2 regions of the Glaciecola sp. HA4-3 genome follow, and region 1 is predicted to be linked to the other one. Evidence: predicted binding sites of a transcription regulator. Region 1 holds the regulator's gene; the other holds the start of a gene.
The links. The regulator FNR, encoded in region 1, switches genes on or off when oxygen is low (the NO sensors DNR and NnrR bind a similar motif). The targets are predictions, from matches to a motif close to TTGATCTAGATCAA.
Positions count from the first base shown of each region.

Region 2: a site for FNR is predicted at 2,595-2,608, ahead of ACZ1G6_RS05340 (DUF3149 domain-containing protein). Genes of this name have one in related genera too.

Region 1 is NZ_CM146340.1:1,532,671-1,541,078, reverse strand. It holds gene pgsA (CDP-diacylglycerol--glycerol-3-phosphate 3-phosphatidyltransferase) at 1-8, shown strand, start outside; tRNA gene ACZ1G6_RS07300 (tRNA-Gly) at 106-181, shown strand; tRNA gene ACZ1G6_RS07295 (tRNA-Cys) at 237-310, shown strand; tRNA gene ACZ1G6_RS07290 (tRNA-Leu) at 350-436, shown strand; gene ACZ1G6_RS07285 (sulfurtransferase) at 561-1,475, shown strand; gene ACZ1G6_RS07280 (LysE family translocator) at 1,468-2,103, shown strand; gene ACZ1G6_RS07275 (hypothetical protein) at 2,141-2,899, shown strand; gene ACZ1G6_RS07270 (glucosaminidase domain-containing protein) at 2,892-3,665, shown strand; gene ACZ1G6_RS07265 (DUF2987 domain-containing protein) at 3,662-4,294, shown strand; partial or broken gene rssA (patatin-like phospholipase RssA) at 4,296-5,217, opposite strand; gene ttcA (tRNA 2-thiocytidine(32) synthetase TtcA) at 5,226-6,134, opposite strand; gene fnr (fumarate/nitrate reduction transcriptional regulator Fnr) at 6,309-7,046, opposite strand; gene ACZ1G6_RS07245 (sulfite exporter TauE/SafE family protein) at 7,069-7,761, opposite strand; gene ccoS (cbb3-type cytochrome oxidase assembly protein CcoS) at 7,736-7,951, opposite strand; gene ACZ1G6_RS07235 (heavy metal translocating P-type ATPase) at 7,978-8,408, opposite strand, start outside.
Region 2 is NZ_CM146340.1:1,111,321-1,119,728, reverse strand. It holds partial or broken gene aroC (chorismate synthase) at 1-704, opposite strand, end outside; gene prmB (50S ribosomal protein L3 N(5)-glutamine methyltransferase) at 714-1,673, opposite strand; gene smrB (endonuclease SmrB) at 1,786-2,361, shown strand; gene ACZ1G6_RS05340 (DUF3149 domain-containing protein) at 2,378-2,500, opposite strand; partial or broken gene ACZ1G6_RS05335 (transglycosylase SLT domain-containing protein) at 2,710-3,337, opposite strand; gene gshA (glutamate--cysteine ligase) at 3,444-4,997, opposite strand; gene ACZ1G6_RS05325 (M16 family metallopeptidase) at 5,063-7,900, opposite strand; gene ACZ1G6_RS05320 (Hpt domain-containing protein) at 8,039-8,408, shown strand, end outside.

The DNA.
Region 1 (8,408 bases):
AAGACTAAGGCAGACTTGGTTAAAAATTGACTGAACAGTCATATTTCTCTAGATTTAGTGTTGACAGCTTTAATATTAAATGTAGAATTCACCGCACATTTCAGAGCGGGAATAGCTCAGTTGGTAGAGCACGACCTTGCCAAGGTCGGGGTCGCGAGTTCGAATCTCGTTTCCCGCTCCAAATTTTTGGTATGAAATGTGTAGCGCTTGCAATCTAAAGCGTTAGCAACTTTTGCGGCGGAATGGCAGAATGGCTATGCAGCGGATTGCAAATCCGTGGATCTCGGTTCGACTCCGGGTTCCGCCTCCATAAAGCATGGCGTGACATACCAAATTAGTAAGACAATGTGCCCGGGTGGTGAAATTGGTAGACACAAGGGATTTAAAATCCCTCGCTCGTAAGAGTGTGCCGGTTCAAGTCCGGCCCCGGGCACCATTTTTCTTTGTTCCTTTATAGTTGTTTCCGCTAACAGATTCATACTCTGAAAATATTCATACGTCCAACAAATAGCCAATTTTTGGCTTAGCAAATCTGTTGATTATGATAGATAATAGAGATTATGGACTCGAAAAAAAATAATGTAGCGCATTATCTAAATACCTTTGAAACTAGTCGCAACTCACTAATTAGTGCGCCAGAGCTAGCGTCTTTGTATAGTTGCAATAATCAGTGCTGGCCGGACGATATAAAGATCCTATATACCAGTATGAATTCTGGCCCTGCCGTCAAACCAGACATCATCAATAATAATCCCAAGCAGTTTATACCCCATAGTCGTTATTTTGATTTTCAATCAGCGTTTGCAGATTCTACGCAATCATTAAAGCACATGATGTGCAATAAAGAGCAGTTTGAAGAGCAAGCCAGTAAATTAGGTTTAAAACATGATGACAAAATTTTTGTGTATGATGATTTTGGCAATTTTTGTGCATCCAGAGTCTGGTTTATGTTTAAAGTAATGGGGCATGATCAAGTCAGCGTGTTAGATGGTGGCTTACCAAATTGGTTGAAAAGTTCATTACCAACTACCAACAAATTAGAGAATAAGTGTAAGCTACAACAATACGTTTCAAAGGCGCAAACCGACTTCCGCTTTGTTGATATGCAAGTTGTTGAAAGCAATACATCAACACAATACGCTTTATTGCTTGATGCTAGAAGTCAAGCAAGATTTGAAGGCACAAAAGACGCTGAAACAAAATCAGGACATATTCCTGATGCTAAAAATCTTCATTATGCCCAGTTGTTGACTAAACATGGGCTATTTAAACCTATTAGTGAAATTGCTAAAATAATGGGCGACTACAAAGCGCAAGACTTTATATTTACTTGTGGTAGTGGCGTGACTGCATGCATATTAGCGCAGGCCGCCTATATGATAGGACAAAGCCATTTAAGTGTGTATGATGGCTCATGGTCGCAATGGCAAAAAGAAAACGCTCACTATATAGAAAAGGGTAAAGTGATTGATTGATATAGATTACTCTGTTTGGTTGACCATTGCTGTAATGCACTTTGTTGCCGTTATCAGTCCTGGGCCTGATTTTGCAGTGGTTCTGAAGCAAGGCCTCCAAAAAGGCTTACATGCCGCTTTATATACAAGCTTAGGAATTGGTGCTGGAATCTTACTCCATGTCGCTTACTCTATATTTGGTGTAAGCTTAGTCATTAAAGCAACTCCTTGGTTATATCATTTACTGTTGTACATCGCCGCAGCATATTTTGTATATATCGGAATATCAGGGTTACGTAGTCAAGGTTCACAAACAAGCAAGGTAAATGATTTTCAAGTGTCTAAAACGACTGGCACTTGGTATCGCGCATTTGGGCTTGGCTTTCTAACAAATGGCTTAAATCCTAAAGCAACTCTATTCTTCTTAGCGCTGTTTACCGCAGCGATACCCGAGACGACTAATTTTATGACTCAAGCCTTTTATGGTGTGTATTTGGCGTTAGCTACCGCAGTATGGTTTTGTTTTTTGTCTATTATTACAAGTCGCAAACAGATTCGTTTTTACTATCAAATACATGGTCATTGGTTTGACCGTTTTATGGGTGTCGTTTTAATTTTGATGGCAATTTTGCTAGTCTTACAATCATGATTGATTTATTCATCACGTACAAAGGTATTACCATTACATGATTCAACCTAATAGTAACAACTCCCAATTTGGGGATAAATTAGATGGTAGTTACGATTTCGACATTAAAAGTATTTTTAAGCGTGCACAAACCTTATCTGTGCAAAATAACTGGCTTATTGCACAAGCCTTACTTGCCACGTTAGCAATATTATTTGCCAGTTATTACATGCTACTAAATGCATTTGGCATTTCTGATTTTAGTGCTTTTTTTGAACAAAAAGTGACGCTGTCGCAAAGGCAGCAATTTATTCTTATTATCGCTATAACGCTGCTTCAGGCTCCACTTTGGACGGGTGTTAGTATGCTTGCAATAAAGTACAATAGACAAGGCAATGGGGCATTTTCAAATGTCTTTAATTATTTCATTATTCTACCTAAGATTGCGTTGGCATATTTTGTTATCAGTTCAGTGCTTGAACTGGGTTTGAAGTTGTTTTTCTTACCCGGCGTTTATATTTTTGCAGTAACAACCTTTACGTTGCCACTAATCGCAGACAAAGGCTTACGTCCCTTACAAGCAATTATTTATTCAATCAAAATGAGCCATGTTTATTTGGGTAAAATGTTAGTGTTGTATATGATCTTTTTAGCTATGTTGGTGTTAGTTCTTATCAGTTTTGGGTTCGCCTATTTGTGGGTAGGGCCGTTTTATTACAATGTTAAAGCTGTAATTTACGAAGATTTATTCTGCGTTCCTATTCAAGATGATAAAAACCAAGAAACTATGACTAACGATGGGCTATTCAATGCTTAATAAATATTGGTTAACGCTCATTATTAGTTCGCTGGTGTTCGGGCTTGTTGCGCTGGTATTGATAAACCTTGGGCAGCCAGACAGTAAACTGCCCGCAATTCCAGTACTAGATAATGCCTATGAACCAGTACCAAGCTTCTCTGAATTTAGTGATGTAACCGAAAAAAAAGTCGCTTTTTTCGACTATCTTAGTCCAGCGGTCGAAGCTCAAAATCAATATATATTGGCTCTTAGAGCGCAAATTAAACAGATGCAAAGCGCGCAGTCGTTATCCGAGCAGCAACTAGAAGATTTTAAGTGGTTGATTCAAGAGTATCAAATCGATCAAAGCCTTTCACAAGAAGAAAAGTTTGAGCGCCTACTACTAAAAGTAGACATTATTCCAAAAGCTTTGGTGCTAGTGCAAAGTGCAAATGAATCGGCGTGGGGAAGCTCACGTTTTGCGCAAAACGGTTATAATTTCTTCGGTTTGTGGTGTTTTGCAAAAGGTTGTGGCTTCGTTCCTAGGCAGCGTGATGAAGGCGCATCACATGAGGTTGCTAAATTTGATAACCTATCTACTGCGATGTATGTTTATATGAGAAACATTAACCGTCTTGGACCGTATGAAGAATTACGCGATATTAGATCGAATTTACGACAAAACGGACAAACAATAGAAGCTAAGGCACTCATCGATGGATTAGATAGTTATTCAGAGCGCGGACAAGAATACATTGATGAGCTAGAGCTAATGCTTAAAATTAATCAGGAACTGATCGAATGATAAAATCACTAGGCTTTATATGCTTGTTATTGCCTTTCTTAACACATGCAAATACGCTAGAAGTTGAATATAAAAGCTTTTATAGTCATGTAAAAAAGCTTGATAATGAATCAACACAAGCGCTGCAATTTGCGTTTGGTTTTGTGAACATCCATTCAAAGGCATTGTGTGAAATAAGTGCTGCTCGTATTAGTACCGATAAACAACAAATTCCCATTGTTGTTAGTCCTGAAAATAGGTTCACAGTTCCTAAAGAGAGGGCGTTGAGACTTGCTGACGCGGTGCTAGTGATTGAATTAGTAGAACCATCAAATGTTTGTGACATGTCTGTGCAACTTGAAACGAAACCAGAATATTTACTACATTCATATTCATTAGACGACCTTCAATTTGTTTTTGATCAATACACCGCATTCTTCGACGAAATGGGTGGTTTTTTATCCTTTATGATGCCCAAAGTAAATGGTTTAAAGATCTATTTTGATAAGGATAGTCTGGAGAATACTGATGAGTTGCCTGTAAGGCTTGAAGATAACTACATTGTTATAACACCAGACGATTTTACCCAGCTTGCTGGTGTGACACTCCCTGCAAAACCGTTACGCATAACTGCTGTAACCAACGAATAGTTTAACTTTCGTAGTTATCTATTTTTTCAATATTAAGTTGATATTGAATTTGCTTTGCGATGCGCTCCACCGATTGTCGCCCCTTAATTGCGAGTTCTTCAGCTCGATGGAACTCCAAAAGGCCAACATCTCGTAGCTGTGGTTCAATAAGAAGATCAGGCGGATCGCCAGCAAGTCTTGAACGAGTAACTCGTGCTTGCAATATCTCTAGGGATGAACTCATTACACTCATGATACTCAGGCGCTTTACTTTTATTTGGCTTGGGATCAGGCGAAAACCATTGTTTCATAAAGCCGTCGTTTGCTTTATCCATAAATGCATCTGTTCTTTCCTGATTAGCGTGATGCTCTTGCTCATACTTTTCTATTAGCTGCGGTCTAAAATCAGCACTAAGATTAACGGCAATAACAAAATCAGCACCAAGTTGACGGCATTGGTTCACAGGGACAGGGTTCACCACGGCACCGTCAACTAACCATCTGCCTTCATGCTCAATTGGAGCAAACAGAGCTGGAATTGCGCATGATGCTTGAATTGCATCGTTTATATCACCTTTAGCAAAGATAACTTCCTTACCAGAATATAGATCGGTGGCAACAGCTGTAAAAGGAATATTCATTTGTTCAAAGGAAGGTGCACAAAATGATTCTTTATGTTTTTCAAATACTTTTTGACCACTAGCGAGACCACCGCGTCTAAATCCAATACCTAATAGACTAAATACTTGCCATTCGTTAAGCGTATTTGCCCATGCCTCTAGTTCGTCTAGTTTGCCACTTGCGAATGCTGAACCAACGTAAGCGCCGATAGAGCAGCCTGCAACGATATCTATTTTGATACCAAGTTCTTGCAGTGCGTTAATTATGCCAATGTGGGCCCATCCTCTTGCCGCTCCAGCGCCTAAAGCTAAACCAATCTTCATATAAATCCTTATTTAAGCTCTACAACATCTATGTCAAATTTGCCGTGCTTATCGATATCACTAATCGAATCACTACTAACAACAAGAGGGTCAAAGGCAATATCTTTCTCACCGTTTATAGAAGTTGTTTTTGTAAGTGAGTCAAAGTCAAAATGCTGATTATCTAACAAATGAGAGGGTACAATATTTTGCATCGCTCTAAACATTGATTCTATTCGTCCAGGAAATTGTAAATGCCAGTCTTGTAGCATTTTCTTAATATTCTTACGTTGAAGGTTTTCTTGTGAACCACACAAATTGCAAGGGATGATAGGGAAACTCATCGCATTTGCATATTTTTGTAAATCGTTTTCTTGGCAAAAGGCGAGGGGACGAATAACAATATTTTCGTTATCATCGCTGACCAACTTTGGCGGCATAGATTTTAGTCTGCCGCCATAAAACATGTTTAACATCATCGTTTCTATCATGTCATCTCTATGATGACCTAGCGCAATTTTACTCGCCTTTATTTCTTTCGCCGTCCTATACAATATACCTCTTCTTAGTCGCGAGCATAAGGAGCAGGTCGTTTTACCTTCAGGGATTTTGTCTGTGACTATACTGTAGGTATCTTCTTCAACAATTTTGTAGCTTACCCCCAAAGCTTTAAGGTATGAAGGCAACACATGTTCAGGAAAACCGGGCTGTTTTTGATCTAAATTAACGGCCGTGATACTAAAGCTGATGGGGGCTATTCGCTGAAAATACATTAAAATATCGAGCAGGGCATAACTATCTTTACCGCCAGAAACGCACACCATTATATGATCGCCATCCTCAATCATATTGTAAGTTTGTATGGCTTTTCCGGTTTCACGTCTAAGACGTTTTTGAAGTTTATTAAAGTTGGTAGAGCTTTTTTGTTTAGCTAACACAGTATCATCTTTAGAAATTTTAAAACGGGGTGATTATAAACAAGGATCTAGTCTTTGACTATGATTTGAAGACCAAAAGTATCATTAATGCGGGTGTATTTGAGCGACTTCACTGATTCATTCGAATGTATTCAACAGACTGTGAAGCCTTTAAAGTAGCGTTTTGGCTTTCGGTTAACAGGCCGATGTAATCGCAATTTCGTTTTCAGGCATCCGCTGTTTAAGGCCCTGATCGTCAAGAATAGTGATCAATTTACCTTCGACACTAATAAGGCCTTCTTTTTGAAAACGCGTTAATAACCTTGATATTGTCTCAACTGTCAAACCAAGATAGTTTCCTATTTCATTGCGAGTCATCGATAAATGGAATTGTTTGGCAGAATAACCACGCTCATCAAATCGCTGCGATAAATGACTGATGAAGTGTAACAAACGCTCTTCTGCACTTCTTTTACTCAGTAGCATCATCAAATCATGATCATGTTTAATTTCGGAGCTCATGAACTTCATAATCTGTTGACGCAATTTAGGGTAGTTCGCTGATACTTCTTCTAAGGTGTTGTAGGGTAACTCGCAAACCATAGCTGTTTCTAGTGCTTGCGTGAAGCTTTGATGTTGAGAGTCCTTTAAAGCATCAAAACCGATAATATCACCAGGAAAATGAAAACCAATAACCTGTTCAACGCCGTCTTTACCGCTAATATACGATTTAAACGAACCTGATCTAACCGCAAACAAAGAGTGAAATTTATCACCAGCATTCACTAGCTTATCGTGTTTGTGCAAAGGCTTCTTGCGCTCAATGATTTCGTCAAGCGACTCCAATTCATTTTTATTGAGACTAACAGGAAGACAAAGATGACTAAAGCTACAGCTTTGGCAGTGGATGGACATTTCAGGTAATTTAGGCATAAGCTACTAACCTTTGCGTATTTTAGATCATATTTATACTCTTAAATAATTCAAAGGTCAAAATTATTGCAAAAACAAATAGTAACAAAGCAATAATTTGTCTAGTTCTAATGTTCTGTAGCAGTGGCATTAAGAAACTTGCCCCCATGCTACTAGCAAGAAGCGCCGGCAAAGTGCCTAAGCCAAATGCAAACATAAATATTGCGCCTTGCAAGGCACTAGTGCTCGATAACGACCATGTTAATGCAGAGTAAACCAAGCCGCAGGGTAACCAGCCCCATATAAAACCATAAGCGATAGTATGAAGGGGACTTTTAAATGGAATAAAACGTTTTGCTAACGGTGAAATATGCCGCCATACCGATGCGCCGGCTTTTTCTAAGACTATCAAGCCCTTAAAAATATCACTAATATAGAGCGACAATAATACAAGAAAAACAATACTAAGAGATTGTAAAATCACTAAGCCTGTTAGTAGGCTGCTACTAACAATACCGCCAATCAACCCAGTGAGCCCACCAGCAAGTGTATAAGCAAAGATTCGGCCAAGGTTATAGCACCATATGTAGGGCTGCACCGATGCGCCTTTTGGAATAGCAAAGGTAAATGCTGACGCAATTCCGCCACACATACCTATACAATGAACACCGCCAGCTAGACCAATTAAAAAAGCAGTGATTGGCAACCATTCAGGCACCAGTATTACCTTTGTCATCGTGCTTGCTTGGCGAAGTTTTTGATGAGGAGGGTTTGTTTTCTTCTTTTAAATCATCATCAAATAAAATACTGTAACCTTGTCGTTCTAAATCATCGAACTGGTTAGATTTTACGGCCCAAAAAAACACGCCAATCGCAATAGCAATAATAATAACAGCCAATGGAATAAGAACAAATATTACACTCATGAGATTTTACTCTTTAAAATCATAGCTTATCGCATTAATCGTGTTGAGTTGTAAACCACGATGACAGAACTCAATGACATTCCTAATGCAGCTTGCCATGGTGTCAATATACCAAAGACTGCAAAAGGTAGAACGCTGATATTGTATCCTAGTGCCCAAGCAATGTTCTGCTTTATTTTTCGTTTGGTTTGCTTAGCCATAAATAGTACATCAATTAATGAGCTTAGCTTCGGGTTTAATAATACGATATCAGCTGCATTTTTTGCTAAATCAGAAGCGTTTCCAACCGCTATTGACACATCGGCTGCCGCTAGTACGGGTGCGTCATTAATGCCATCACCGAGCATCAATACTTGAGAGCCCTGTTGATGTTTTTGTTGAACAAAAGCCAATTTTGCTTCTGGATGTCTATCACCAATTGCGTTCTTAATATTAAGTTGTTTTGCGACAACTTCAA
Region 2 (8,408 bases), 420 kb from region 1:
CATCGCATGGGCGATATCTGCATCGAGTCTATCAAACACTGGTTCACCTAAGCCTAATGGTACATTTGTCGCCGAAACACTTACTCGTGCGCCAATTGAGTTTCCTTCTTTTTTTAAGTCCCTCATGTATTGCTCTAGCGCTTCTAACTTAGTTTCATCAGGACAAAAGAAAGGGTTTGTATTGGTGACACTATGGTCAACTTTATCGATTTTAATTGGGCCTAATTGTGAAATATATCCTCTAATTTCGACACCAAAATGTTGTTTAAGGTATTTTTTTGCGATGCCACCAGCGGCTACCCGTATTGCTGTTTCGCGGGCGGAAGAACGACCGCCACCTCTATAGTCGCGCAGGCCATATTTTTGTTGATAGGTATAATCTGCGTGTCCAGTGCCTGAAACTATCTTTGATTTTCGAATAATCTTGGCTGCGTTGATCAGTGTTATTAATCAATAAACCAATGCTAGTTCCCGTTGTTTGTCCCTCGAAAACCCCTGATAAGATTTTGACTTCGTCAGATTCTCGTCTTGCCGTAGTAAACTTAGACGTGCTCTGGCTTGCGCCTGTCGAGATCGCCTTGCAAGTCTGTTTCGTCTAAAGCTAAGCCTGGAGGACAACCATCTACGATTCCGCCTATTGCGATACCATGACTTTCTCCAAACGTCGTAACCGTAAATAGTTTACCAAAGGTGTTACCGGACATTTATTTTCCTTATTTAATATTGTCTAACAGGTGCTGCTGTGCAATTAATTGTGATTTATCGATCGCAAAAATGCCACTTCCACCCTTTTCCAACTCAAGCCATTGAACCTCAAAATCGCCAAACCGTTGAGTAAAATTAACTTCACTATTCCCCACTTCCACAAACAACCAAGCTCCTTCGCTCATATAATCTGCGGCCGCTTTGAGTATACGCACAGTTATATCAAGGCCATCACTGCCGCTAGCTAACGCGCGCTGCGGTTCATGAAGATACTCCTGAGGCAAATCATTCATATCTTGTTCGTCGACATAAGGAGGGTTAACAACAATAAGATCGTAAAGTTGTCCATCTAATGCACCAAACAAGTCAGACTCAATAGGATAGACTCGTTCACTAAGTTGGTACTCATCAATATTTAATGACGCTACATCTAAGGCCTGCGAATCAATATCAACAGCATCTACATAGGCGTCTGGAAAACAAGTAGCCAATGCAATTGCGATACAACCGCCGCCTGTACACATATCTAAAACATGATTAGGAGAATGCTTAAGGAAAGGTGAAAAACCCGATTCAATTACTTCAGACAAAGGTGAGCGAGGAATAAGCACTCTTTCGTCCACATAAAATGGCATACCCGCAAACCAAGCTTGATTGGTAATATATGCCAATGGCAATGCTTGCTCACAACGTACTTTACACCAATCAAATATGCGAGCACGCTCGGGTTTTGTCAGCACTGCGCCATAAAGCATTTTCTGATCATCTTCTGATAAATCCAATGGCAATGAAATTGCACAAAAGACTAGGCGACTGGATTCTTCCCAAGCGCTTGCGCTACCATGGCCAAAATAAAGATCATATTGATGCATACAAGATGTTACCCACCTTATATAGTCTAGTACGGTAGATAGATCGTTAACAACCTCGTTCTCAGCTATAAATATAGACGCATTGTCTTGTTTCATTTAATGACCGCCATTAACTAAACTCACGTAATGTAAGTAAATAAGTTCACTCGTGTATCGTAGAGCAGTATAATATCGAAACTTTGGCGAATATGCTCTGAAATAAACTCAAATGACTGAAAAAAAGCCCAACAAAGAAGACATTAACGAATTTACTAAGATGTTTGCTGATGCAAAACGCGTATCGCATGACAAATATGTGCCCTCACGCGCAGAAAAAAATATGGCAAAGCAACGGAAATCTCGCATAGATGTATTGTCTGATATCACACAAGATAAACGTAACAGCGCAAGCATTGCTTTATCGGATGAATACGAGGCACATTGGCTACAAAATAAACCAATACAATATTTAAATGAGAATTGCAGAGAACATAAAGATGCGTTAAAAAAGCTAAAATCTGGTGCAATCCCACCAGATCTGATTGTTGACTTGCATGGTTGTACCGTTAAAGAGGCTAAATATGAGCTGGTGGCATCTGTGTCGCAAGCATATAAAAAGCATTATGCATGCATTAACGTTATTCATGGTCATGGCAACGGTATTTTGAAGCAAAAGATACCCAACTATCTTATTCAAATGCCACAAGTAGCTGGATTTGTGCGTGCACCCAAAGAATATGGAGGCCAAGCAGGACTATTAGTCTTGACCAACATAGATTTAGACGAGTTTAAACTTCAACCCTAAAGACATGCTTTGGCGATCAAAGATCTTCATTTACATTATGCACAAATAAATAAACGTAATAAGCGCAAATTGCAATAACCACAAAGATACCAAGAATTGAACCCCATGCTACTGGATCAGAAATAAGTAAGTCCCACATGATAATCACCTTTTTTTAAGTTAACAGTTTATAAGAATAAGCTTCTCGCCTTATTCAATATGTACTCACAATAAACCGTTTCTTAACCTAAGAGATGATCCAGATCAAACAAACTTTCAGTCAAAACATTGCTGTATAAAAAACTTAACCTAGATCAATTTTTTGGCGTTTATAGCGCAGGCTTTCTTTTCTTTTATTTGATTTGTATGTTAGGAAAACAACTTCATAAACCAACCTTTCTCTAGGTCGTCTTCGCATGTCCTAAGTTGAGCTGCATATCGTTGTGAGCGTTGCTCAACCTTATTGGCGACATCTTGAAGCTAAGGCTTTTTGTTGATATGTCTTACGACGGTAACCGCCCCACCCCTCGTGATAATTTAAATATTGCTGACCCGCATCCCATTTAGACACGCTATTGACTTGATGTGTTTTGCTAATGAACCACCCCATAAAATCAATCGCATCTTCGAAATCGTCTCTATCGGCAAAACTATTACCTGTTTCACGCTTGTAATCATCCCATGTCATCGTTTTGGCTTGGGCGTAACCATATGCGGTACTGACTCTACCCCATGGTATTAAACCAAAGAAAATATAATCACGAGGCGGCCTAGCGTCATGCCGAAAAGAACTTTCTTGATACATCATTGCCATCGGTACATGAATTGGCACTCCCCACTCATCTCTCATATCAGCCGCTGCGTCATACCAATCATCTTTTTCTTCAAAAATACTGCATAAGTTTTCGCGATCCGATGGCGGCGTAGTGGTACAACCACCTAGCAGAGCAATTAAAATAAGGCTTGTAGTAAAATAGTAAACTTTTTTTAAAAACATTAGGAACTAAATCTCAATTGTTTGTTCTTATCATTGTGTGTAAGAATTTTGTTTTCCCTTTGTGTGTTTAGCCTGACGTAATTACGTCAGGCTTTTTTTTGTCGTTTTACACAGTCGGGGGTTTAGCGTTAGCAAAATACTCACTTAAAAACCTTGAAAATGCTTTTTGAGGAGCCGCTTCAATTTGCCTTTGTTTTTCTAAAGATACTAGCGCTTCGTGAGTAAACATCTGCTTTGTAAACTGCCTATACTCTTGCATCATGCTATGCTGTTTATACTCTTTTGCTAATTCAAGACCTAACATACTATTGTCAATACGATTATCTAATAAGGTTGACAGCCATCTTCCCGAAGGTGTTTGTTCAGGTGCGCAGAATTTTTCTATTTGCGCCTCAACAGCTTTAGTATATTTACCGGTACTATTAGCTTTATCTAAAATCCTAGCAACCGACATTAATTCAGTGGACAAAGAAGTCCCCCATTCACTTAACAAGACTTCGTTGCCGTCTTGATTCAATCGTAAGTTTGGATCTCTTCCCTGCAAAACGACTTTATTTACGTTTGATTGAGTAATTGTAAATGTCTCGTTGGTAAATTGATCTGAGGGCGTCAAAAGGCAATACAGCAAGAATGTATCTAAAAAATAGAACTGCTCTTGGTTAATTCCCACAGGGGAGTACGGGTTGACATCTAATGATCTTATTTCAAGGTAACTTACCCCTCTATCTTCCAAAGCGTTTGTTGGCATTTCGAGTGATTTAGCAACCTGTTTAGGCCTAATCGGCGAATATAGCTCATTTTCTATTTGAATTACTTTATTATTTAGCTGTTGCCAACCTTCATCGTCACTACTGCTGAACTTTGCATATTCAGGCGCATCAGTAAACATGGCTTGTCGTAGACTTTTGACATAAGTTGACAACCCGTTATAACAAATCTTAAGCGATGACTGTGCGCTGCTAGTGTAACCCAAGTCACTCATTCTAAGTGATGTTGCATAAGGCAAATATAAAGTGCCTTTGCCTGTTTTTTTAAAATCGTAAGATGTTTGTCTATGCGAAATAAAAGAACTGCATAACGCAGGAGACGCACCAAACAAATAAGGGATAACCCATGCTAGGCGTCGAAAGTTTCTTGCCAAAGCAAAATAATGTTTTGATTGGTTCACTTTATTCCATGGCTCGCCATGCAAATTGCACCAATGTTGCCAAAAATCATCTGACAAAGAAAAATTAAAATGCACTCCCGAAATCACTTGCATCATGCTGCCGTAACGATGATGTAAGCCTTGCCTATATACCTCTTTCATTTTAGCCACATTTGATGTGCCATAACGAGCTATCGGTATAGAGGTTTCGTTACTAATAAAACAAGGCATGCTAGAGGGCCATAGCAACTCATCACCAATTGCTGAATATGTGTATTGGTGAATATCACTTAATTGTTCTATAGATTTTCCAATATCTGTTTCAGGTGGCGTAATGAACTCTAACAAGGACTCAGAGAAATCAGTCGTTATCCACTCATGGCTTAATGCTGAACCTAGTTTGTCATTATGAGGAGTCTGAGCTATTCCTCCATCTGGGTTAACACGTAAGGTTTCTCTTTCGACACCATGTTTTATCTGCCTAAGGCTAGCTATTACCTCAGGCTGTTCCATTTGGGACAGCCTTTCGTTGAAACTTTTATATCGTTGGGTCAAATTATATACTCTAGTTAAGCAAATTATTTGGGAACGTCAATGACTTCAATCTCTCTTCCCAAAGGTTTGAGAGATTCTTTCAAAGTAGCGGCATCTCCCACGACAACGATATGCATTTTGCTAGTATCTAGCCATTTTGCCGCTAATGCATTGAGTTCTTCGACAGTGATTGACTCAATAATTGATTGTTGCTTAGCAGTATAGTCCTTGTCTAATGAACGCGACAATAAACGAATCAAAAAACCTGCCTTTTGCCTAGGCGTCTCATATCGTAATGCATCAGATTGGGAATACGCACTTTGCAAAAACCTTAGTTCTTCTTCTGTCATGCCTTTGTCTTGATATCGCTCAATCTCATAAAGGAATTCTTCAATACTTTCTTTGGTAAATTCGGCAGTAACATCTGCTGAAGCTCTAAACTCGCCTGTGTGTTTGCCACCAATGAAGCGACTAAAGGCCCCATAAGAGTATCCCTTATCTTCCCTGAGGTTTAGGTTTATCCGACTATTGAACATACCACCAAGCGTGAAATTGGCCAATGACAGCTTAAAGTATTCGTCGTATGGGTCATATACCGGCGCATGGCGCATCATATTAATAACGGACTGAACGCCTCCAGGATTATCTACGATATACAGCTTCCCATTATCAATTTCTGTATTCACTTCAAACGTTGGCAAGGTATATTCCTTCGCTTCCCATGATTCTAAAAATGAAGTCAATGCAAGCGTTTTGTCTTTATTAACATCACCAACAGCCACAAGTGTGGCAAAGTTAGGACGATAGTATGCATCATAAAAAGCTTTTACATCATCTAAAGTAATCGACTCTATCGACGCTAAGGTGCCACCTTCAGGTAAGCCCAATCGAGAGCCCTCTCCATAAAGTAATAAGTCGCGAGCTCGTCCAGCAAGCACCGATGGGTTTTTTAAAGACTGCTGTAGGCCTTGCATGGTGCGTTGCTTAACTAAATTGAAATCGGCTTCTGAAAACGCTGGATTAAATAGTTTTTCATTTAACAACTCAATGGTTCTATCGGCATGTTTTGTAAGCGTATTGACATAAATGTAGCTATAACCGCCTGACGCAGTAAACGATATTGAACTCCCTATAAGGCTTAGTTGGTTCGCCATTTCCTCAGTCGAATAGTTAAGCGTACTTTCGTTTAACAGTGCAGCGGTCATACTAGCAACACCCGGTTTAGCCAGAGGATCTAGTAAGACACCACCTTCCATACTAATGGTTAAAGACAATGTTGGCGTTTCATTTGACGCAACGCCTAACACACGGATGCCATTATTAAATTCATGCTCCCAGAAGTCAGGAACTGACACTGCTTTATTTGCTTTTGCCTTAGGTTTTTGGCTGCGGTCAAAGTCATCAACAATTGCAGGTGACTCACTGACAATCGCTGCTTGCTCGGTGATAGGAATGACTCGTTCTGGTAAAGTAAAGCTATTGGGTGCTGCGGCTAAATCAGCTTTGCCTTGCGGCACTACACTTAACACAACTGCATTTTGTCCCTTTATGTATTCATTATACACCCGCATAACATCTTCTTTGGTGACATTGTTGTACCTATCTAAATCCATTTGTACGGTGTCAGGAGCTCCTCGGTAAGTTTGACTACTAGCCATAATATTGACCTTACCCGATACACTTTGCAGGCCGTAAATATAACTTGTTTCAATGTCACTCTTTACTCGTTGTAAATCATCGTCTTGAACACCTCTTTGTTCAAACTCAGTCAAAGATGCTTGAATAATCTCATTTAACTGTTTTAAGTCCTTCACATTTTGTGGATTCGCTAATGATAAAATCGCAAATTCACAGGCCAACTCTCGACATGAATGACTTGTAAAGGCTTGCACCGCTAAACCATTTTTAACCATATTTTTATATAGCAATGAAGTCTTACCTTCCCCTAAAATACTGGCCAATACATCTAGAGCAGGTTCATCAGGGTGATCACTATAAACTGTGGGGATATTTACTTGTAGCAAGGGTAAGTGAATCTTATCTTCTAAAGTGACGTATTTTGTTTCACTTAAACTAGCGGGCTGTTTTGGCGCATCTTCTACTTCAGGCCCTCTCGCGATTGGGCCAAAGTATTTTTCTACCCATTGCTTGGTTTGGGCAATATCAACATCGCCTCCAATCGTCAAAACCGCATTATTTGGACCATACCAGCGCTGGAAGAAAGCTTTTAAATCATCAAGATTCACCCGATCTAAATCTTCAACATATCCAATTGTTGACCATGAATAAGGATGACCTTTTGGATACATCGCCTCACCGATTCTTTCAAACCGAAGTCCATAAGGTTGATTGTCGACGCGCTGACCACGCTCATTTTTGACTGTTTCACGCTGCGTTTCAAATTTTTCCTGCGTCACAGCCGGCAGCAAAAACCCCATACGATCAGCTTCTAACCACAACACTTTTTCTAATTGGTTAGCAGGCACAGTTTGAAAATAATTAGTCCTATCTGAATTGGTGGTGCCGTTTAGATTGCCCCCTGCTTCGGTAATTATCTTAAAGTGTTCTTCATCAGCGACATTTTCCGAGCCTTGAAACATCATATGTTCAAAAAAGTGTGCAAAACCACTGCGGCCATATTCCTCACGAGCAGAGCCAACATGATATGTCACATTCACATTCACAAGTGGGTCAGAGTTGTCAGGGTGGATTACAACGGTTAGGCCATTATCTAATTCGTATTTATGGTACTTAATTAGTTCACCTGACATCTCAAAATTGGGGCTTGTCTGTTGAGTACTGGTTTCTTGAACTTGCTCAGAACATGCGCTTAATGCAAGAACAGCAGCGCCTAACAAAATGATGAGCGATGGTTTATTCATGTTATTTTTTTCCGCTTCGTGTTGAAAATTTACAGCGTATATGATGGTAGAAAAACGACAATTTGTAAAAGGCTAATTAAATCTTTATTGTATACATATGTTACACCGACAATTTTGCAGTTCAAAAGGAGCATCAACATGGATTCAAATCTTCCACTTATCGACTTAGAATTTGGCCTTTCGCAGCTAAGCGGTAAGCGTGATTTGCTAGTTCGCATGCTTAATAAGTTTATTGAAGAATTTGAATCAACACCACAACTAGTTGAAGATGCTATACAAAAAGGAGACCTTAAAGAGGCAAAAATGAAAGTGCACACTACAAAGGGCTTATCTGGCAACCTAGGCCTAGTTGCGCTATTTGAAACGAGCAAGAAGCTTGATAAGCAACTTAGAGAGGGCAATGCTGAGCAACAAATGATAGAGCAGTTTACACACGTTATGCAATTGAGCTGTGAAGCAATCAAGCAGGTCAATGAAGATACCAGCCAAACACCACAAATGTCATTTT